Regions from separate parts of the Microbaculum marinum genome, predicted to be linked through region 1. Evidence: predicted binding sites of a transcription regulator. Region 1 holds the regulator's gene; the other holds the start of a gene.
What was found. Region 1 encodes LexA, which represses DNA repair genes until DNA is damaged. Its sites were predicted from a motif close to TGTTCNNNNTGTGTTCNG; they were not measured.
Positions count from the first base shown of each region.

Region 2: the regulator LexA is predicted to act here: its motif matches at 7,275-7,292, upstream of V3328_RS02340 (helicase-related protein).

Region 1 is NZ_JAZHOF010000013.1:10,252-21,151, forward strand. Features, by position in the region: gene V3328_RS24255 (bifunctional allantoicase/(S)-ureidoglycine aminohydrolase) at 1-548, shown strand, start outside; gene V3328_RS24260 (DMT family transporter) at 576-1,532, shown strand; gene V3328_RS24265 (DSD1 family PLP-dependent enzyme) at 1,566-2,666, opposite strand; gene V3328_RS24270 (ureidoglycolate lyase) at 2,722-3,222, opposite strand; gene V3328_RS24275 (endonuclease/exonuclease/phosphatase family protein) at 3,410-4,495, shown strand; gene lexA (transcriptional repressor LexA) at 4,740-5,459, shown strand; gene V3328_RS24285 (ComEC/Rec2 family competence protein) at 5,480-7,657, opposite strand; gene gltX (glutamate--tRNA ligase) at 7,814-9,253, shown strand; gene gltA (citrate synthase) at 9,444-10,766, shown strand; gene lpxB (lipid-A-disaccharide synthase) at 10,801-10,900, opposite strand, start outside.
Region 2 is NZ_JAZHOF010000001.1:494,515-505,414, forward strand. Features, by position in the region: gene V3328_RS02315 (M48 family metalloprotease) at 1-832, shown strand, start outside; gene V3328_RS02320 (RNA polymerase factor sigma-32) at 913-1,776, opposite strand; gene V3328_RS02325 (CarD family transcriptional regulator) at 1,927-2,502, opposite strand; gene fdxA (ferredoxin FdxA) at 2,828-3,166, opposite strand; gene V3328_RS02335 (RNA-binding S4 domain-containing protein) at 3,470-3,868, opposite strand; gene V3328_RS02340 (helicase-related protein) at 3,865-7,128, opposite strand; gene V3328_RS02345 (DUF3108 domain-containing protein) at 7,603-8,487, opposite strand; gene rpmB (50S ribosomal protein L28) at 8,797-9,090, shown strand; gene V3328_RS02355 (queuosine precursor transporter) at 9,206-9,754, shown strand; gene V3328_RS02360 (esterase-like activity of phytase family protein) at 9,751-10,755, opposite strand; gene cobT (cobaltochelatase subunit CobT) at 10,767-10,900, opposite strand, start outside.

The sequences.
Region 1 (10,900 bases):
TGTTCGTCGTCGAGGGATCGCTGAACCTAACTGTTGCCGGCAGCTACCATTCCCTCAAGGCCGGGGGGTATGCCTATATTCCCGCCGGAGCCGTCTGGTCGGCAGCGAACCGCTCCGAGGCGACCGTCACCTTCCACTGGTTTCGCAAGGCGTACGAGGCGGTGGACGGCATCCCTGCGCCAGACCCATTCGTCACCAGCGAGACTGACGTCGCCCCCGTGGCGATGCCCGGGGCGGACGGCCGCTGGACGACCACGCGCTTCGTCGATCCCGACGACATGCGCCACGACATGCACGTCAATATCGTCAACATGCAGCCCGGCGGGCTGATCCCCTTCGCCGAGACCCATGTCATGGAGCACGGCCTCTATGTGCTCGAGGGACAGGCGGTCTATCGCCTCAACGAAGACTGGGTCGAGGTCCAGGCCGGCGATTTCATGTGGCTGAGGGCGTTCTGTCCGCAGGGATGCTACGCGGGCGGCCCCGGCCCCTTCCGCTATCTGCTTTACAAGGACGTCAACCGGCACCCGAAGCTCGACCGGTTCTGAGAGCATGGCACCGATAGCGGGCCCGCCATGACCACGACAGACACCGGCACCGTGAGACCGGAGCAGACCGGCCTGGGCATCATGCTGATCCTAGGATCGGTTCTGATCATGGCGTTCGCCGACGCTTTGGTGAAGCTTGTCAGCACCGATCTCACGGTCTGGCAGGTGTTCGTCGCACGATCGGTCGTGGCAATTCCGCTGCTGGCCGGGGTCTCGATAGTGACGGGCATGCGGCTGCGGCCCGGTTCGCTGATCTGGAGCCTCCTGAGAAGCGTCCTGCTCGTGCTGACATGGCTCGCCTTCTACGCCTCGCTTCCGGTGCTCAGCCTGTCGGTGGCTGCGGTTGCCGTCTACACGAACCCGATCATCACTGCGCTGCTGTCGGCGGCGCTGATCGGGGAACCGGTGACACGCCGTCAATGGGGCGGAGTCGTGCTCGGCTTCCTGGGAGTCGTCACAATTCTCAAACCCGGAACGGACGCCTTCTCCTGGTACACGATCCTGCCGTTGCTGGCTGCGGGGTTCTATTCATCGGCCATGGTCCTGACCCGGAGCCGGTGCCAGCGGGAAGCGCCGCTCAGCCTTGCCCTGACATTGCACGTATCGTTCCTGGCGATCGGCGTGGCGGTCACAGGCGCGCTGGCATTCGCAGCGCTTGCTCCCGATACGAAGGAAGCCTTTCCGTTCCTGTTTGGCGATTGGGCCCCGATGGGCGGACGGGACTGGGGCCTGATGGCCCTGCTCGGCGTGTTGTCGGCGGTCTATTTCATGGGCGTGGCGCGTGCCTATCAGGTGGCCGCACCGTCGACCGTCGCGACGTTCGACTACGCATACCTGGTCTCGGCGGCGCTGTGGGGATTCGTGTTCTTCGCCGAACGGCCCGGCCTCACGACGGTGTGCGGAATGGTCCTGATCACCGCCGCCGGCCTGCTGGTGGCTGCGCCGTCGAGAAAGGCGCCGGCAGAGGAAGCGGGGATGGTCTGAAGCGCTGACTTGGCGGATTTCGGAATCGGGCCGCTAGTATGCCTTCCCCCGTGCCGTGATCGGCCAGACAGCCTCGACCTTGCCGCCGCGCACGCCGACATACCAGTCGTGGACGTTGCAGGTCGGATCGCAATGGCCGGGAACCAGTCGGAGCTTGTCGTTGATCTTCAGAGCCCCGCCCGGATCGCGTATCTGGCCGTGCTCGTCCGCGCCGGCGACATACTCGACGTCGTTGCGGCCGAACACCACCGGCAGGCCCGAATCGACGGACTGCGCCTTCAGCCCGGCGTCGCAGACGGCCTCGTCCGGCTTCACATGGCTCATCACCGAGGTCAGGATGAACAGCGCGTTCTCGAAGTCGCGGATCGGCGCGCCGGTCTCGTCGCGAATGCGCTGGTAGTCGGCGTCCATGAACGCATAGGAGCCGCATTGCAGCTCGGTGTAGACGCCGGAGCGTCCCTCCAGGGCGAAAGTGCCGGTGCCTGCGCCGGTGACATGCGGGCAATCGATCCCCGCCGCTTCCAGCAGGTCCAGGGTTTCGCGCACCTTTAGGACGGCCGCGTCGATCCTCGACTTGCGGTCCCGATAGTCGCGAACGTGCTGCGCGCCGCCATGGTAGGCCTGGAGGCCCGCAAAGTTCAGGTTCGGCGCCTCCCGTACCGCTTTCGCCAGTTCGACGGCCGGCCGCCCGGGGGCGACGCCGCAGCGGCCTGCCCCGCAATCGATCTCGACCATGACATCCAGCCAGGTGCCGTGGCGCATCGCGGCCTCAGAAAGTTCGGCGACGTTGGCGAGGTCGTCCACGCAGACGCCAACGCGCGCGCCCCGGCCCGGCAGCCGCGCCAGCCGGTCGATCTTGGCCGGGTCGCGGATCTGGTTCGACACCAGGACATCGGGGATGCCGGCCCGCACGAAGGCCTCCGCCTCGCTGACCTTCTGGCAGCAGATGCCGCAGGCACCCGCCGAAATCTGCAGCCGCGCGATATCGGCCGACTTGTGCATCTTGCCGTGGATCCTGAGACGCACGCCCATCTCGTCGGCAAGGGCCTGCATGCGGGCGATGTTCCGGTCCAGCGCATCGAGATCGACGAGCAGGCACGGAGTCTGGATCTCGGCCTCGTCCATGCCCGGCATCGCCGGAACGTCGAACCCTACTTCCAGGTCGTCTGGGGCGGATACCTGCAAAACACTACTCCCCCGGCGCCCGGACGAGGACCGGCTCGTCGAACGTGAACACCTCGAGATTGTCGCCCTCGCCGTCCCGGTCGACGATGAGGAAATCGGATGTCTCGCCGAGCGGGGTCAGCACGCCGTGCCAGACGTTGCGGTCGTAGTTGACCCCTTGCCCCGGTGACGTAAGGAATGCGCGGGGCCGCACCGGACGTCCGTCTTCGTCCTCGCAGACCACGACCAGAAACCGGTTCCGCGACAGCGGATGGAACGCCTGACTGCCGAACGGATGGCGCTCCACCATCTCCACCAGGAGCGGCAGGGTGCTCGGCTCGCCGGTGACGAGACTGACGATGACGCGCCCGCCCGGCCCGGTTGCCTCGACATTGGCGAGATCGTGAAACCGGCGGCAAGTTCCGTCGTTGATCGCAAAGTTGCGCGCGCCGTCCTTCTGAAGCACCTGTCCGAACGGGGCGAAGGCTTCCGGGGTCAGGGGTTGCGGCTGTAGCGAATGCGGCACCGGGAGAATCCTAAATCTCTGATCGCATCTGGAACCGAGAGGCGGCCATGTCTGTCACGAAACTAAAATCATACGCCGAGACTATGCCCAAACCGAATTTTCAGAATGGCTTGCGGCTCGATCCCCGCCGCGGGACAATGGATCCGATCGCCGACCAGGACTTTCCCGACAGACCGGACACGGAACAATGGCGACGTGGCTGATCGCGATACTGACCGCACTGCTCGCGGCGGCGACTCTGGCGCCGGTATCCCGGATCCCGCATGGTTTCGTGCGAGTTTGCGACTTTCCCAAGCTGCAGATCATCGCACTCACGATTGCTGCGGCGGTCGCCACCCTGGTGTTCCTGCCGTGGGGCACCACCGTCATCGTGCTGGTCGCGGTCCAGGTCCTGATCATACTGGTCCAATCCGTTGCCTGCGTGCGGTTCACGCCCCTGTGGCGGGTTCAGTCGCTCCGTTTCGACGGCACCGCCGACAACCCGGCGGTCGTCCGCATCCTGGTCTCGAACGTGAAGATGTCGAACCGGGACCATGGCCGGCTGATCGAGGTGGTGCGGCGCGAGGCTCCCGATTTCGCGGCTTTCCTAGAGTGCGACGGGCCATGGCAGACGGCGCTGTCCGAACTGAAGGACATCCTGCCACACGCGCTCGAACATCCGCTCGACAACTCCTACGGCATGATCATCCTGTCGCGCATTCCTTTTCGCTCAGCCGAGTTCCGGTTCGTCTTTTCCGACGAGGTTCCGTCGGCAAGGATTGTCGCCGAAACCGGGGCCGGAGATCCGTTTGCGCTCTACGTGGTGCATCCCGAACCGCCGGTTCCCTATGCCGACACGATCGGACGCGATGGCGAACTGATCCTCCTCGCCCGGGATGCCAAGGCCGAGTCGCTACCGACCATCGTAACCGGCGACATGAACGACGTGGCCTGGTCGCCGACCACGCGTCGATTCCAGCGCCTGAGCGGACTGCTCGACCCACGGGTCGGCCGCGGCTTCTACAACAGCTTCGACGCCCGATACCCCCTGCTGAGATGGCCGCTCGACCACCTTTTTCACGATCCGCGATTTCGCCTTGTGCGGCTGGAGCGGCTCCCCAACATCGGGTCCGACCATTTCCCGATGCTGTTCGAACTCGCGCTGACAAGTCGCAACGGCGCCGATGAAACTCCGCAGGCCGCGGATTCGGAGGATCTGGAGGAAGCACGAGAGGTTACCCAGGCCGCGGACAATCTGGACCGTGAACCAATCGGATCGGATTGGGAAAAATAGGCCACCGGATCCCGCTACGGATCAGACGCCTCCTTCAGTGCGCGGCGATGCCGATGTGCTTTCCATTCCCCGGCGCAGCGAAAAGTCGCTCAGTCGCAAAACAACCGGCGGCGGCATTGCGTTAATCCGGAATTAACCATTGTCGAACACAACAAGAACATGTATCTATGTTCTTGATTTGTACACGATCTGGATTCGGCGCTGAGGTCTTCGGCGGCAGCGGGATCGGCGACGGGAGCGCGCAATGCTGACACGCAAGCAGTACGAACTGCTTATGTTTATCCACGAACGCCTCAAGGAATCCGGCGTTCCTCCTTCGTTCGACGAAATGAAGGAGGCCCTGGACCTGCGCTCCAAGTCGGGAATCCACCGGCTGATCACCGCCCTAGAAGAACGAGGCTTCATCCGGCGCCTGCCGCACCGTGCGCGCGCCATGGAAATCGTCCGCCTGCCCGATTCGGTCGCGCCCGGCCTGGCGGTGCGCAGCCGTGGCTTCGCGCCCAGCGTCATCGAGGGCAGTCTCGGGAAGTCGCCCCCGCCCGAATCTCGCTCCGAGCCTGAGCCGGTCGCGGATCACGGCGAATCCGTATCCGTGCCGGTGATGGGCAGGATTGCGGCCGGCACGCCCATTTCGGCCATCCAGAACCACACGCACTCGATTCCGATCCCGGTGGACATGCTGTCGCGCGGCGAGCACTTCGCGCTGGAAGTCAGGGGCGATTCGATGGTCGAGGCGGGCATTCTCGACGGCGATACCGTGCTGATCCGCAAGACCGACACGGCAGACACCGGCGATATCGTCGTAGCCCTGGTCGACGACGAAGAAGCGACCCTGAAGCGGCTCCGCCGCAAGGGCGATTCGATCGCGCTCGAAGCGGCGAACCCGGCCTACGAGACCCGCATTTTCGGCCCCGACCGGGTCGATATCCAAGGCCGGCTCGTGGGTTTGATACGGCGGTATTGAGCCGCCACCGCGGTTGACCGTCAGTCCGACGGCTCGTCCGGGGACACACTCCGTCGGGTCCACGGGCGGTCGCCGGCCAGTTCGGTTGCCGAGGTGAGTTTAAGTCCGTGTGGCGTTGCGCGCACAGACACCGCACCGAGCCGTGCCACATCCAACGGGCCGAAGACCAGCGCGTCGCTCCGGCACCACTCGGGCGGCACCAGTTCGCTGACGACGACGTCGGCCCAGGCGCAGTCTTCTGCAAATGCCATCGGTTCCTCGACGACGGCCACGCGCAGTCGCGGCGAGGCGGCGATACAACCCGCCTCATCGCAGGAGGCGGTTGCGGCCGCTTGCGCGGTCTCGGGCTGGCCGACCCGCCGCAGCCAGGTTTCGGCCACGTACTGGGACCGGGCCCGCGGCACGAATACCAGTCCCCCGTCGTCCATCCTTACCGCCGCCATGCCGGCATCGCGCGAAACGAAAAGGTCCGGGATCGGCATCAGCCACGGTGTGGCCATGCCGACGATGATCAGGGGCACACCCAGATAGCGCCAGCTGGTGCGCCACAGGCTGAGCCACAGCCCGCCGGCGGCGACTGCGGCCAGTCCCAGCACCGGCATCGCCGGCACCATCCGTATGGCACCGTCCCAGCCCGAAACGTGATGGGCGACCGCGAGTACCCCCTCTATGCCAAGTCCCATCGCCCCCAGAGCAGGCGCCTCGAGGCCGAACGGCATCAGCACCACCGCCAGCAGACCGGCTGGCATTACCACGAGACTGACAAGCGGCATGGCGACGACGTTGGCGATGAGCCCGTATACCGCCACCCGGTTGAAGTGGAACGCGGCGAACGGTCCGGTCGCGAGGCCCGCAATCAGCGACGTGAAGACAAGGCCGATCAGCGCGCGCCGGAGAAACAACAGGAGCGGCTTTGCCGCCCTGTCCGGCGCGCGTGCCGCGGCCATCTGGACCGCCTCGTAGGCCGCGACCAGGGCGATCGTGGCCGCAAACGACATCTGGAAGCTCGCGGAAACAAGCGCCTCCGGCGTCAGCGCGAGTACCATCCAGGCAGCGACAGCGACGTTCCTGAGCGTGATCGCCGGACGATCGAACAGGATCGCGACCAGCATGATCGCGGCCATCACGAAGGCGCGCTGGGTTGCTATCGAGCCGCCCGACAGGAGGAGATATCCGGCACCTCCGGCGAGCGCGACGATTGCCGCCCACTTCTTGATCGGCCGGGTAAGGGCCAGGGCCGGCGAAAGTGCGAGCGCTGCACGCACCGTCCAGAACAGCGTGCCGACGACGAGCATCATGTGCAGGCCGGAGATCGCCAGGATATGGGCGAGGCCGGACATCCTGAGCGCCTCCTGGTCTGCTTCGGGTATGGCGCCGCGCTGGCCGGTCACGAGCGCAGCCGCGACCGCGCCCGGCGAGCCCGGCAAGGTTCCGACGATCCGCACGGCAATGCCGAGCCGCAACCGTTCGACCCGATCAAGAAAGTTTTCGATCAATCCCGGCGGATCGGAAGGACGCGGAACGGGGGCGCTGACGATGAAGCCCACGCCGCCGATCCCGTCGAAGTACGCCTGACGCGCATAGTCGAAGGCCCCCGGCGCGGCGGCGTCCGGGGGCGGCATGATCACCGCGTCGAAGGAAACCACGGTGCCCGGCTGCGGAATCGCCCAGTTGCCGCGCGACCAGAGCGACAGCAACCGCGGCGGCGGCAGGTTCGCGCCCAACTCGGCCGGCGCCACCAGCAGCCGTGCCGCTCCGCCTTCGCGGCTGTCGACGCTGACGATCCGGCCGGTCACTGCCACCGGACCGATCCTTTCCATGATGACAGGGCCTGCCACGAGACGTGCCCTCACGGTGCCGTCGGCCAGCCCAAGCGCAGCCAGCAATGCGCCAAGGACGATTGCGCCGGTTGGTCGGGCAAACCCCGTGTGCCGGACGGCAAGGCCCGCGACGACGCACAGCAAGATGACCGCGACCAGCGAGGGTTCGCGCGGCAGAGCGAAGTAGACGGCGATTCCGGAGCCGAATGCGACCGGCGTCCACAGGAACAGGCGGTCGCGTTCCCCGTCCATCCGCTCGGCGGCCGACAGCGGGCGGACGAAGCCGACCGGGCGCATGCCGACCTGCACCGGAAGATTGCCGCTTCGCGCGGCGATCACCGGCAACAGCCTCCTGCCCGTGGACGTCTCGTCGCTCATTCGCCCCAGGGCCGCGTCGCGCCGACGCCCCGCAGCCCTCCCAGCGCCGGTGGATCCGGCCTCCCAAGCCCCGCTTCAACAACGGCCGGCGCCCATGCTACACAGCGCCACCCGACCAACAGTCTAGCTCTCACAGGAAAGCCGCCGCCAGTCGTCATGTCGAACCCCACCGAGATCGTCACCCGCTTCGCCCCCTCGCCGACCGGATTCCTGCATATCGGCGGGGCACGGACAGCACTGTTCAACTGGCTGTATGCGCGCGGCCGCGGCGGCCGCATGCTGCTGCGCATCGAGGACACCGACCGGGCGCGCTCGACCGAGGAGGCGATCGCGGCGATCCTCGACGGGCTCGCATGGCTTGGCCTCGACTGGGACGGCGATCCGGTCTCGCAGCACGCCCGCGCCGAGCGGCATCGCGAAGCCGTCGAGCAACTGCTCGCCGCAGGCAAGGCCTACCGCTGCTACGCGAGCCCCGAGGAACTGGCCGAGATGCGCGAGACGGCGCGCAAGGAGGGCCGCCCGCCTCGCTATGACGGGCGCTGGCGCGACCGCGATCCGTCCGAGGCCCCGCAGGGCGTTAACCCGGCGATCCGGCTGAAGGCGCCGCAGGAGGGCGAGACGGTGATCGAGGATCACGTGCAGGGCCGGGTCACCTGGCAGAATGCCGATCTCGACGACCTGATCCTGCTGCGTTCGGACGGCAATCCCACATACATGCTCGCCGTCGTCGTCGACGACCACGACATGGGGGTCACGCACGTCGTACGGGGCGACGATCACCTGACCAACGCCGCGCGCCAGACGCACATCTACCAGGCGCTCGGCTGGAACGTGCCGGAATGGGCGCATATCCCCCTTATCCACGGCCCCGACGGGGCGAAACTGTCGAAACGGCACGGCGCCCTCGGGGTCGAGGCCTATCGCGCGATGGGGTATCTGCCTGCCGCCATGCGCAACTACCTCGTACGGCTCGGCTGGAGCCATGGCGACCACGAGGTCATGTCCACGGAGCAGATGCTCGAATGGTTCGATCTCGACGCGATCGGCAGGTCGGCGGCCCGCTTCGATTTCGCCAAGCTGGAGAACCTGAACGGCATCTACATGCGGCAGATGCCCGACGACGACCTGCTGGTGGAGTTCCGCCGAAGCCTGCCGTACCTGGAAGGCGGACCGGCATTCGAGGAGAAGCTCGACGCCACCAATTCGGCACGTCTCGCAGGCGCGATACCGGGCTTGAAGGAGCGCGCGAAGAATCTTACCGAACTTCTTGCCAACTCGCAGTTTCTCGTTGACGAACGGCCGCTTTCTTTGGACGACAAGGCGGCCAGGATCCTGGATGACGCGGGCCGCGTCACCCTGGCCGGGTTGCTGCCGCTCCTCACCGGTGCAGCGGCCTGGGACGCGGAGACGCTGGAAGGCATCGTGCGCGAGTTTGCCGAGGAGACCGGGCGCAAGCTCGGACAGGTGGCCCAGCCGCTGCGCGCCGCGCTGACCGGGCGCGGCACATCGCCGGGCATCTTCGACGTGCTGGTCGTGCTCGGCCGGGATGAGAGCCTCGGCAGAATCGGCGACCAGACCGGCGTTCCGACGGATTGACGGGAAGCCCCGGCGCTACATCTATGCGACAGGGCACCCATCCGGGTGCTTGCCGAGGGCGGTCAAATCGGCTACCCAACCGTAACATATTCCAACCGAACGGCAGACCCTCGACCGCCGGCAACGCAACTTGGCCGGGCCGCGTCTTCAGGCCTGCAATATCCGACCTCAGGACAGGAGAAGCCTGCCCATGAACGACGAAAACGCTCCCGCCACCACCCAAGAGGGCGAGGCCGCGACGTTGCAGCTTGGCGGCAAGGGTTACGATTTCCCGGTCCTTCCCGGGACGATCGGTCCCGATGTCGTGGACATCTCCAAGCTGTACGGGACCGCGCACACGTTCACCTACGACCCGGGCTTCACGTCGACCGCGAGCTGCGAGTCGAAGATCACCTATATCGACGGTGACGAAGGCGTCCTGCTCTATCGCGGCTACCCGATCGAGCAGCTTGCCGAGCACGGCGACTTCCTGGAGACCTGCTACCTGCTCTTGTATGGCGAGCTTCCGACGCAGACCCAGAAGGCCGATTTCGACCACCGTGTCACCAACCACACCATGCTGCACGAGCAGATGGCGCGGTTCTATTCCGGCTTCCGGCGCGATGCCCATCCGATGGCGGTCATGGTCGGCGTCGTCGGCGCATTGTCTGCCTTCTATCACGACTCCACCGACATCTCGGACCCCTACCAGCGCATGGTGGCGAGCGTCCGGATGATCGCGAAGATGCCGACGATCGCGGCGATGGCCTACAAGTACCACGTCGGCCAGCCGTTCATGTATCCGCGCAACGAGCTCGACTATGCGTCGAACTTCCTGCACATGTGCTTCGCCGTGCCCTGCGAGGAATACAAGGTCAATCCGGTGCTGGCCCGCGCCATGGACCGGATATTCATCCTGCACGCGGACCACGAGCAGAACGCCTCGACCTCGACGGTGCGGCTGGCCGGTTCGTCCGGTGCCAATCCGTTCGCCTGCATCGCAGCCGGCATCGCCTGCCTGTGGGGTCCCGCTCACGGCGGCGCCAACGAGGCGGCGCTCAACATGCTCGGCGAGATCGGCTCCGTCGACCGGATTCCCGAGTACATCGAGCGCGCCAAGGACAAGGACGATCCGTTCCGCCTGATGGGCTTCGGCCACCGGGTCTACAAGAACTACGACCCGCGCGCCAAGATCATGCAGAAGACCTGCCACGAGGTGCTGGCGGAAGTCGGCATCAAGGACGATCCGCTTCTGGACGTGGCCCTGGAACTCGAGCGCATCGCGCTGCAGGACGAGTACTTCGTCGAGAAGAAGCTCTATCCCAACATCGACTTCTACTCGGGCATCACCCTGAAGGCGCTCGGCTTCCCGACCTCGATGTTCACCGTGCTCTTCTCGGTGGCGCGCACGGTCGGCTGGATCGCCCAGTGGAAGGAGATGATCGAGGACCCGAAGCAGAAGATCGGCCGTCCCCGTCAGCTCTATACCGGCTCGACGCGGCGCGACTACATCCCGGTGTCGATGCGGAAGTAACCGGGCTCGGGGGCGCGCCCGTCGCGCCCCGCCCTCACCTGCTCGCCAGCAGATCCAGCACGGCAGCGGCCGCCCGCTCGCTCGGCGTATCGCCGCCGATCAGGGTGGCGGCCCGGACCTTGTCGATGGCGTCG
Region 2 (10,900 bases), on a different contig from region 1:
CGTCGCATTCCTGCGGGCGCTCGAACGGCAGACCGAACTTCACTCGAAAACGCTGAATCAGGTCTACGACGCCGGCCGGGTCGACATCTTCGCGAGCCACCCGGCGACGCCGCAGCGGATCCTGGCCGCCGAGCGCGAGGCGATGCAGGTGGGCCGCAGCGCCGACATGCAGCGCGACCGGGACAGCTATTTCGCGGTGATCAACGGTCTTCCCTACGGCGACGACCCCAGAGAGGGCTTCGTGCAGGGACGCACCTTCGTGCATCCGGAACTGGGCATCACCTTCACGATGCCCGAGGGCTACGGCCTGGAAAACACGTCGCGGGCGGTCGTCGGCTTTTCGGAAGCCGGAGACATCATCCGCTTCGATGCGGTCGCCGTGCCGAGCACCGTATCGCTGTCGGACTACCTGGCGGCGGACGCGGTGCGCGGCGGCCAGGTCACCGACATCCGGCCGATGACCGTTAACGGTCTGGCGGCCGCGACCGCAACCGTAGGGGGCGAGGGGTGGGACTTCAAGGTCGCCGCGATCCGAGGCGAGGGCAACCGCGTCTACCGGTTCATTCTTGCCTCGCGCGAACTCGATTTCGCCCGGGTCAACGAGCTGATGAGCGCTGCCCAGAGCTTCCGCATCATTCCCAAGGAAGAGGCCCGGGCGGTGCGGCCGCAGCGCATCGACATCGTGACCGTGCAACCGGGCGAGACGGTGGAAACCCTGTCGGCGCGCATGGCCTTCGACAACCATCAGGTGGAAAGGTTCCGGGCCCTCAACGGTCTGACGGCCGGCGACCGGCTCAGCGCCGGTCAACTGGTCAAGATCGTTATACGCTGAGCCGGTTCCGGGCGAAGAACCCGAAGGTTCACCTGTTCTGCCGGTTCGTGCCGATCGGGACGAAGCCAGGCCTACTGCGCTCAGGTGAGCGCAGCGCCGGCGTCGGGATCGAGCAGGGCGGCGCGCAGCTTCTCGATCGCTCGGCTTTCGATCTGGCGAACGCGCTCCTTGGAGATGCCGAGCGTCTTGCCGAGCGATTCCAGCGTCGCCCCTTCCTCGCTCAGCCGCCGCTCGCGGACGATGCGCAGCTCCCGGTCGTTGAGAACCTCGAGAGCCGCATAGAGCCGCTTCGTCCGCTTCTCGCCGTCGATCACGTTGCCGACGGTCTCGTCGGGCAGCGGGTCGTCGCTGACCAGGAAATCCTGGCGTTCGGCGCTGCCGCCCTCGCTTTCCATGACCGGGGCGTTGAGGCTGGAATCGGGTCCCGACAGCCGTGCGTCCATCCTGGCGACGTCGTTCTCCGAGACGCCGAGAGCCTGGGCGATCTGACGGTGAATCTCGCTGTCGGGCAGCGGAGACGGCCCCTGGCCGAGCTTCGCCCGCAGCCGGCGCAGGTTGAAGAACAGCGCCTTCTGGGCGGAGCTGGTGCCGCCGCGCACGATCGACCAGTTGCGCAGGATATGATCCTGGATCGAGGCGCGGATCCACCATGTCGCGTAGGTCGAGAAGCGCACCTCCCGCTCCGGTTCGAACCGGGCGGCGGCCTCGAGCAGGCCGACATGGCCTTCCTGGATCAGATCGGACATCGGCAGGCCGAAATGGCGAAACCGCGCGGCGATGGCGATCACCAGCCGCATGTGGGCATGGGTCAGACGATGAAGCGCGGCCTCGTCGCCGTTATCCTTCCACTTCGTCGCCAGCACGTGCTCCTCATCCCTTTCGAGATAGGGGGCGTTCATGGCGGCCCGGACGAACCGGCGCCTGTGGCTCATGGTGTTCGTCATGGCATCAAACCGGCATTCACTCCTTGAGGCCGTTCAAGATAAGAACGGCCGACATGCGAGCACGGTTCACCAATCAAAGCAGAAAAGCCGCCCGGCTTGAAGCCGGGCGGCACGCAGAGCGGGTATGCAAATAGTAAAAGTCGCGTGAACTCAGGCCGCTTCTTCGCGGTCATCTTCCTCGGGTTCGGCCGCGACGCCGCGCTTCGGCCCCTTGGCCAGCATGGCTTCGATCTCTCGGATCGCCTCGGTTTCGGTGAGGCGCTTCACGGCGGCGATCTCACGCGCCATGCGGTCCAGCGCGGCTTCGTAGAGTTGCCGTTCGCTGTAGGACTGCTCGGGCTGCGTGTCGGAGCGGTGCAGGTCGCGCACGACCTCGCCGATCGCGATCAGGTCGCCGGAATTGATCTTGGCTTCGTATTCCTGGGCGCGCCGGCTCCACATGGTGCGCTTGACCCGGGCGCGGCCCTTCAGGACGTCCAGCGCCTTGCCGACGATATCGTCTTCGGAGAGCTTGCGCATGCCGACGGCCGCAGCCTTGGCCGTGGGAACCCGAAGCGTCATCTTGTCCTTCTCGAAATTGATCACGAACAGCTCGAGTTTCGCGCCTGCGACTTCCTGTTCCTCGACCGAGACGATCTGGCCGACGCCATGCGCCGGGTAGACAATGTACTCGCTCGTCTTGAAGCCTTGGCGCTGTATGGATTTCTTGTTGCTGCGGGTTGTCATACTCTTGTTTCGACTCCTGCCGTCGCGCAGGCCGCGACCGATGCCTCTGTAACATCGTCTGCAGGCGCACACCGTACCCGGGCGCGCCATACTGCAGACGCCAAACGCTCGCAAATCCGCGCAAAAAGCGCATCCGGACGACCGTTGAGTCCCGGCGGGAAAGCGTTCCTTGCGCTTATAAAACACGCCCGCAGAGCGGGCGCTTTCGGGCGAGGGATTTCACAAGCTGTTTGAAATATAGCACAAAATTAGGCGGAATCCAAGTGTTGCGGCGCAGCAGCCGCAGCTCGGCCTCGCTCCAGACCCCTCCGCAACCGGCGGATCGTCAGTCGCCTTCGCCCGGCTCCGGGGAAAACTGCGACTCCAGCTTGTTGGCTACGCCGTCCCATTCCTTGGCGTCCGCCGGCGGCTCGCGCTTGATGGTGATGTTGGGCCACTTCTCCGCGTATTCGGCGTTCAGCTCGACCCATTTCTCAAGGCCCGGCTCGGTGTCCGCCTTGATGGCTTCGGCGGGGCACTCGGGCTCGCAGACGCCGCAATCGATACACTCGTCGGGATGAATGACGAGCATGTTGTCGCCTTCATAGAAGCAGTCGACCGGACACACCTCGACGCAATCCATGTACTTGCACCGGATGCAGTTGTCGGTAACGACGTAAGTCATGTGCTACTCCGCGAGGGGCACCGCCGGACGAGGTGCCAAGAGCCCTTTGCAGCCATTCGAGTTCGATCCCGTCTGCGATCGGAGGAGGCCGTCCGGCCCTGGAGCCGGTGCAGGGCCTCGGCCAGGACGGACCCGACCCCGCACCTTCGGGGGTGTCCGCCGTTCGCAAGACCCCCGACCAATCGGGGAACCGGTGCTTTCGGGCCAACTACTGACCCGAACGCACCCCGTCAGAGACGGGTCCAAACAGCTGCAAAAGGGCTCTAGCCCTTTTGTGATTGGCGTTCAAGACGGGCGCAGGGATTAGATTTCTCCGTCGTCCGGCATCCGTGGATGTTCTTTCCACGCGTCCATCTGCCGTCTGTCGCGTTTGGTCGGCCGGCCGGCCCCCCGCGGGCGATGTATCGCCCCGGCGGCGGGCGTTTCCGTCCGTTCGGTCGGCGGCGACAGGTCGGTGTAGGTCGTCGCTGCCTGGCTGGCCGGACCGCGCCGCTCGGCGATCGCCTCGATGCGCAGGATGCGGACGGTATCACGCACCGCGATGGTGACGACGTCGCCATGCCGGACGATCTGGCTAGGCTTGCCGACCTTCGTTCGATTGAGACGGACATGACCGCCCGACACGAGTTCCGCGGCCAGCGTCCGGGTCTTTGCGACCCGCGCGTGCCAGAGCCACTTGTCGATCCGCTGGCTGTCGCTCACGCGTCGGACCGTCGCTCCCGCTCTGCGAGTTCGTCGCGCAGTTCCTTGAGGGCGGCAAACGGCGACAGCGGGTCCGGGGCCTTCGGGGGACGTTTGTCGTGCTTCTGGTCGCTGCGACGGTTGTTCGAGCCCCGGCCCTGGCGCGGGTCTTCCCGGCGGGCCTGCCGCTTGTCGTCGGGACGTCCCTTCCGGCCCTTCCGGCCCTTGTGTTCCTTGCCGCCTTCTCCGCGGTGGCCGCGATCGGCCTGATCCCCAGTGCGCGCGGTGCTGGTCTGCGTGGCCGCATCGGCCCGTCGCGCCGGCTTCTGCCGGCGCGGTCCATCGGGACGGCGCCCGGGACGCCAGACGACGATCTCCGACGGTTCAGACGCTTGCGCCGGCATTTCCGTCGACCCGGTGTCGACCACCGCGGCTGCCTGGGCGTCCTCGCTCCCGACGGCCGTGGCGTGAGGATCCGGGGCGGCATCGGTGGTCATCGGAACGTCGGCGACGGACGAATGGTCCTCGGCTGTCGCATCGGGAACGGTGCCGTCATCGGCCGACGGCGGTTTGCTTTCGGCCGACTGGTCCGAGGCGGCATCCTCGCTAACGCTCGCGGGATCCGCCGCCGGTGCCGCTTGCGGCGTCTCCGGCGAAACTTGCGGCGGGACCTGATATTCCGGCTCGGCACTGCTGTCCGCCGCGGCGGCATCGGCCGGGGTGTCCGCGTTCCCGCCGGAGGGCGCCTGCGAAGCCGGATCCTCCGGCACGGCCGGCGCGCCTGCCGTGGCCGATTGCGGCTCCTCGGCCGGCGTCGGAGCCGGGCGCCGCTCGCTGCGGTACCCAAGAGCCTTGAGGATTTCGGCGAAGTCCTCGCCGGCGCAGCCGGCAAGCGAGGTCATCTGTTCACTGACCTGGAAGACGCGTCCATCGACCGCGCCCGGCGGCGGCGTTGCGCCGCCTTCAGGACGATACGAAAGGGCCGCACGGATCTGATCGGCGATCCGCTCCAGAATATCGATGCGCACCGCGCGCTTGCCGCAGGCGCGGAACCCGAAGGCCCGGTACAGGCCGTAGGAGGTGCCCGGCGCGACCGCAATCGACATGCGGCCCGATTGCACGAGGCCGGCGATCTCGTCGAGGCCCGGCTGGTGCAGCCCGCCGTGATGGAGCGCCCAGAGCTGTGCCGCCAGGACGCGGGGAGCGGGTTTCAGCAGCACCGGCAGGTAGATGTGGTGCGCCCCGAACCGGACTCCGTGGCGACGCAGGATTGCCCTGTCCTCCTGACTCAGTCCCCGCACCTCCTCGGCGACCTTCGGGCGTTCGAGCACGCCGAGCGCCTCGCCGAGCTGGAAGGCGATGCCGCGAGTCATGCCGGTGATCGCCTCATCGGCCTCCAGCGCCTTCAGCGGGCCGAGGTGGGTCTCGATCCGGTCGCCTATCCATTTCTGAAGCCGCGCTTCGGCGTTGTCGCGGGCGGCGCCGGAAAGCTGCTCGTCGGCCAACAGGACGACGCGCGGATTCAGCACCGTCTCGCCCTTCTCGACGCGACCGACGATCGACCCCCTCCAGGTCACGGTTCCGTCCAGCGACAGGAGGATCACCTCGTCGGCGTCCTTGGCCAGTCGCTCGGCGCGCTTGGTCAGCTCGCCCGAGAGGGTCCGGCGGGCGGCGGCGGCAATCGCCTTGAGGTGATTGCCGTCGGCCTCGGGGTCCGGCGAGAAGCGCAGACCGTCCAGCCGGCCGACATGGTGGCCTTCGACCGTAACCTCGCCTCCGGCGTCGATTTCGGCTTCCATAGCGGGATTCTCCCTAAGACTGCGGGCGAGAACGCTGGTGCGGCGGTCGACGAAGCGCTGGGCCAGACGTTCATGCAGGGCATCGGACAGGCGGTCCTCTACGGCACGCGTCCGCTCTTGCCAATGGTCAGGATCGGCGAGCCAGTCGGGCCGGTTCGCCACGAAGGTCCAGGTACGGACGTGGGCAATGCGATTGGACAGGGTGTCGATGTCGCCGTCGTCGCGGTCGCACTGGCCGATCTGGCGGGCGAACCAGTCCTCGTCGACCGCCCCGCGCCGCATCAACTGGCTGTAGATCGTCGCCACGAGGTCGGCGTGATTGGCCGGGGCGATCTTCCGGTAGTCCGGGACCTGGCAGACATCCCACAGGCGCTCGACCGCATCCCGGCCCCTGGCGATATCGGCGATCTCCAGATCCGACGACACCGCCTCCAGCGCCAGCACGTCGTCGCTGGCCGGCGCCCGGGTCAGCGTGTCCTCGCGCGGCAGCGCGGAAAGGCTCGAATGGAGGGCCGCCAGACTGTCGAACTGCAGAGTGGCATTGCGCCACTGCAGGAGGCGGACCGGCTCGAAGTCGTGGCTTTCGATGCGCGAGACGAGATCGTCGTCGAGCGGATCGACGCGACCCGTCACGCCGAACGTGCCGTCGCGCATGTGGCGGCCGGCGCGGCCGGCGACCTGGCCCATTTCCGCGGCATTGAGGTTGCGGAACTGCCAGCCGTCGAACTTGCGACGGGCGGCGAAGGCGACGTGGTCGACGTCGAGATTGAGCCCCATGCCGATGGCGTCGGTGGCGACCAGGAAATCGACGTCGCCGTTCTGGTAGAGCCCGACCTGGGCGTTGCGCGTGCGGGGACTGAGCGCGCCGAGCACGACGGCTGCGCCGCCGCGCTGCCGTCGGATCAGTTCGGCGATCGCATAGACGTCTTGCGCCGAGAACGCGACGACCGCGGAGCGGCGCGGCAGGCGGGTGATCTTCTTCTGGCCGGAATAGGCGAGATGCGACAGGCGCGGCCGGGTCACCACGTTGAGGTTCGGCATCATCCTGGTGAGGATCGGCCGCATGGTGGCGGCGCCGAGCAGCAGCGTTTCCTCGCGCCCGCGCCGGCGCAGGATCCGGTCGGTGAAGACGTGGCCGCGGTCGAGGTCGGCGGCGAGCTGCACCTCGTCGATCGCCACGAAGGCGACGTCGAGATCACGCGGCATCGCCTCGACCGTCGAGACCCAGTAGCGCGGATTGGCAGGCTTGATCTTCTCCTCGCCGGTGACGAGGGCGACTGCGTCGGCACCGACGCGATCGACGACGCGGTTGTAGACCTCGCGGGCAAGCAGGCGCAGCGGCAGGCCGATGACGCCGGACTCGTGGCCCAGCATCCGTTCGATCGCCAGATGAGTCTTGCCCGTATTGGTGGGGCCCAGAACCGCGGTAACGCTGCGGCTGCGCGCCGCGGGATGATGGCCGACGTCCGGCGCGATACTCATGTCGCCTCCAAAGGGACGGAAACTTCAGCAAATCCCCGGGGGTAGGGCCGTGTCGCATCTTCGATCCGCCCTGTAAAGGGCGCAGAACCGGCAGCGAATGGGGGAGTGTTCCATAACGACACAACAGGCGTCCTGACATTAACGTAGAGAACGTGATGAGAACAAACAATGCCCGAATCGCTGACTCTCCCGACTTCGCGATTCGTTCCCGGCAAAATCTGGTGTAACGGCTTCATGCGCCTACCAAATCTGGATCGGATGCCGTGCCGGAACGGGGGGGCGGGCCAGCTCTTGTTAACATTGCGGGGAGGCATGTTTCGCGGCCACCGTCACGTCCGCGGCGCCGCAACATCCATGCTTGGATCGGGAGGTGGTCCAACCGGACTCACCCGGACCGCGTGCCGCGGCCGGGCTCGACGAGGCCCCAACTGCGGCGGATGCGGGTTTGCGGCAGCGCCGGACGGCGACCCCGTCCTATTCGGCGAGCGCGGCGGCCTTGACGTTCAGGGCTCCGGTCGCGGTCACTCCGGCCGACTGGATGACGGCGGAGCCGAGCGGCGTCGGGATCGTGACCCGATAGGGCAGCAGCAGGTCGGAGCCGCTGACGGGCGACAGCAGGACCTCGATGTCGAGCTTCTCGGCCATCTTGACCTCGTCGCGATCGGTGCGATGGCCGGCGACGGGACGATAGTGGGCGCCGCAGACGAGAACCTGGCCGCCGGGGACGGCGCTGTCGCTTACCGGCTGGATGCGGCGATAGCGGAGTTCGACGTCGAAGCGCTCGCGGCCGTTGAAGATCGGCACGGTGCGCTCGCAGGCGTGCTTGTCCATTTCCGCGCCGGAACTCCCACCGGCGACGATCAGGGCGCTGATCGGATCCAGCGTGCCCCTGGTGTGGGCATCCGTGACCTTCACCCGGTTGGGGTGGTTGAGCCAGTAGGGCGTCGGCTCCGGCGTGATCTTGAGACGCCGCACCCCGGACGAGCCCATCGTCATCCGCACCGTGGAGGTTTCCTCGCCGTCCGATGCGTTGACGCTGAAGGCGTTGGGCACGATCCTGCCGGAGTAGAGCTCTCCGGCCGACGAGGCGCTGGCGGTGTATTCGTAAAGCACCCCGGCGATGCCCGTCAGCTTGCCGTAGCCGTCGAGGCGATATCTCCGGCCGTCGAAATTGCCCATGAAATTCGCTTCGCCGATCGGGACGCCGGCGAGGCTGACGCGATACTTGGCCTGGAAATTGTAGTCGCCCGCACTGGCAGGCTGCACCGGCAGCACGGGTGCGGCCAGCACAATACCGGTGACCATCAGGCTGCAGGCCACCTTCCGTATCGGACCGAACACTGACGCAACAGCCTTCATTATCATCGCCTCATGCCTCAGCGATCGCCCATTCCGGTCGCTGTCGGGAACGACACGTCCCGTACGCCGGAGCGTTTCAAATTACGGTTAAGGAACGGTTATCCTCGGATTGGGTCAACACCGTGACGGGAGGCTGGAACGGGGCCCAGTTCGCGTCGATTTCGACCTTGCGGCGGGCGCAGGCGGCTTGACGCTGTGCGGCATCGTCATTATACGCATGCCGAACTCCCTAATCGGCAAGGCCAGATCCGGCCGCCGGCTCTTCCGGCGGGCGTTGAGAATTGAGCCGAGAACTTGAGGATATGAGCAATGGCCCGGCGTTGTGAACTGACCGGCAAAGCGGTCATGACCGGCAACAATGTGAGCCACGCCAACAACAAGACGCGGCGTCGGTTCCTGCCCAACCTTGTGAACGTGACGCTGATGAGCGACGCGCTCGGGCGCAGCGTGCGCATGCGCGTTTCGGCCCATGCGCTGCGCAGCGTCGAGCATCGCGGCGGTCTGGACAACTTCCTGGCAAAGGCCAAGGAAGCCGAACTGTCCGACAAGGCACTCGGCCTGAAGCGCAACATCGCCAAGGTCCGCGCCACCGCCACGTCCTGAGCGTATCGCCCTTCCGGGCGTTGGCGGGCGCTCCGGCGCATCCCGAGCAGGGGATCCTTTTGTGACGGATCCTTCGACGATTGACCGAAGCCGGTATCTCATCCCGGTGGCGGCGATGTCCGGTGTGGTCATCGCCTCGAACATACTCGTCCAGCACCCGTTCACGCCGTTCGGCCTCCAGGACTACCTGACCTGGGGCGCCTTTACCTATCCCTTCGCGTTTCTCGTCACCGACCTGACCAACCGGCGCTTCGGGCCGTCTGCCGCGCGCAAGGTGGTCTATGCGGGGTTTGCCATCGCGGTGCTGCTGTCGATCATTCTGGCGACGCCGCGCATCGCGCTGGCGTCGGGCACGGCGTTTCTGACCGCCCAACTCATCGACGTTGCCGTATTCCACCGCCTGCGCCGGCGGTTCTGGTGGCAGGCGCCGCTTGCCTCCTCGATGATCGGATCGACGGTCGACACGGCGCTGTTCTTCACGCTCGCCTTCGCCGGCAGCGGCGTCGGCGAGGCGACCTACTGGGGGCTGGTCTTGCCGGTCTGGATCGGCTGGGCGGTGGTCGACTATCTGGTCAAGCTGCTGCACGCCCTCGTCATGCTCGGCCCCTTCCACCTGCTGCGCGGTGCGACGCAGCCGGAGCCCGAGGAATATCCGGCGCTTTAGAGCAGTTCGAACTGCAGCAGCAGTGTTCGCTGCAGGGCGCTGAAATTGTCGTCGGAGACGATCGTGACGATGGTGCGGCCGGCCGGGTCCTCGTGGACGCAGATGCCCTCCATGTTGTCGATCCAGTAGGCCATTCCGCCGGTGAACAGCACGTCGCCGGCCATCGGCTGGGGGCCGTCGAGTTCGGTCGCGTCGAGGCGCCGGATCCGCATGGCCACGCCGGTCAGTATGTTGAAGCGTCGTTCGAGGACCAGCAGGTCGCCGCTCGACAGGGCAAGGATGTCTGTGACGTCGAAACCGCTGCTGCGCCTGAGCGCGATGTCGCGGGCGCCGGCTCCGGTGACGATCCAGCCGGGAATTTCGTCCGAGGTTTCGTCGGGAACGCTTTCGGCGAAGACGATGACCGCGCCGGCATTCGGCGCGCCGGGCGGGACGACGGCGATTCCTTCCAGTCCCTTGTTGTGGGGCAGGCTGATCACGCCGTCCGGCAGCGACATCCGCGTCGGCTTGCCGATGGCTCCGTCGCCTGCCACCGGGAAGGCGAGCACCCGGTTGTCGCGCTCGAAGCCGACCAGGATATCGTCGGGCAGGCCCTTGCCGGTCCGGGCGCGCAGCGACTCCGCGTCGGAGCCGAACTTGACCCCGAGCGGCTGGCCGTCCTCGCCGGGCAGGCGGCGGACCACCACGTCCGACAGCCCGACCGGGCGGTCGCCGTCGTAGTCGATGGCGGCGGTGAACAGATCGCCGATATCGCTGACCATCATGATGCGCCGGCCATCGGGCGAGATGTCGATGCCCGAAAGCCCTCCGAACCGCGGGTCGGGCGAGTCGATCTCTATTCCCCCGATATAGCGCAGCCGCCCGAACCGCGTCTGCTCGGGCTGTTGCGGATCAAAAGCCGCAATCGGCGCGGCGCTGACCGGGAGCGTTTCCTGCGCCGATCCGGTGCCGGCCGACAGGCACAGCACCAGCCCGGCGGCCAGTACGATCTGGGTCCGCACGGCCAAGGCGCTCAGGCCGGAGTCCGCAGGCGCTGCCGGCGTGTCGTCATGGTTCCCACAGCGTCGTCCTCGAACAGTTCCGCCAGCTTCTCCGTCATCGCGCCGCCGAGTTCCTCGGCGTCGACGATGGTCACGGCGCGGCGGT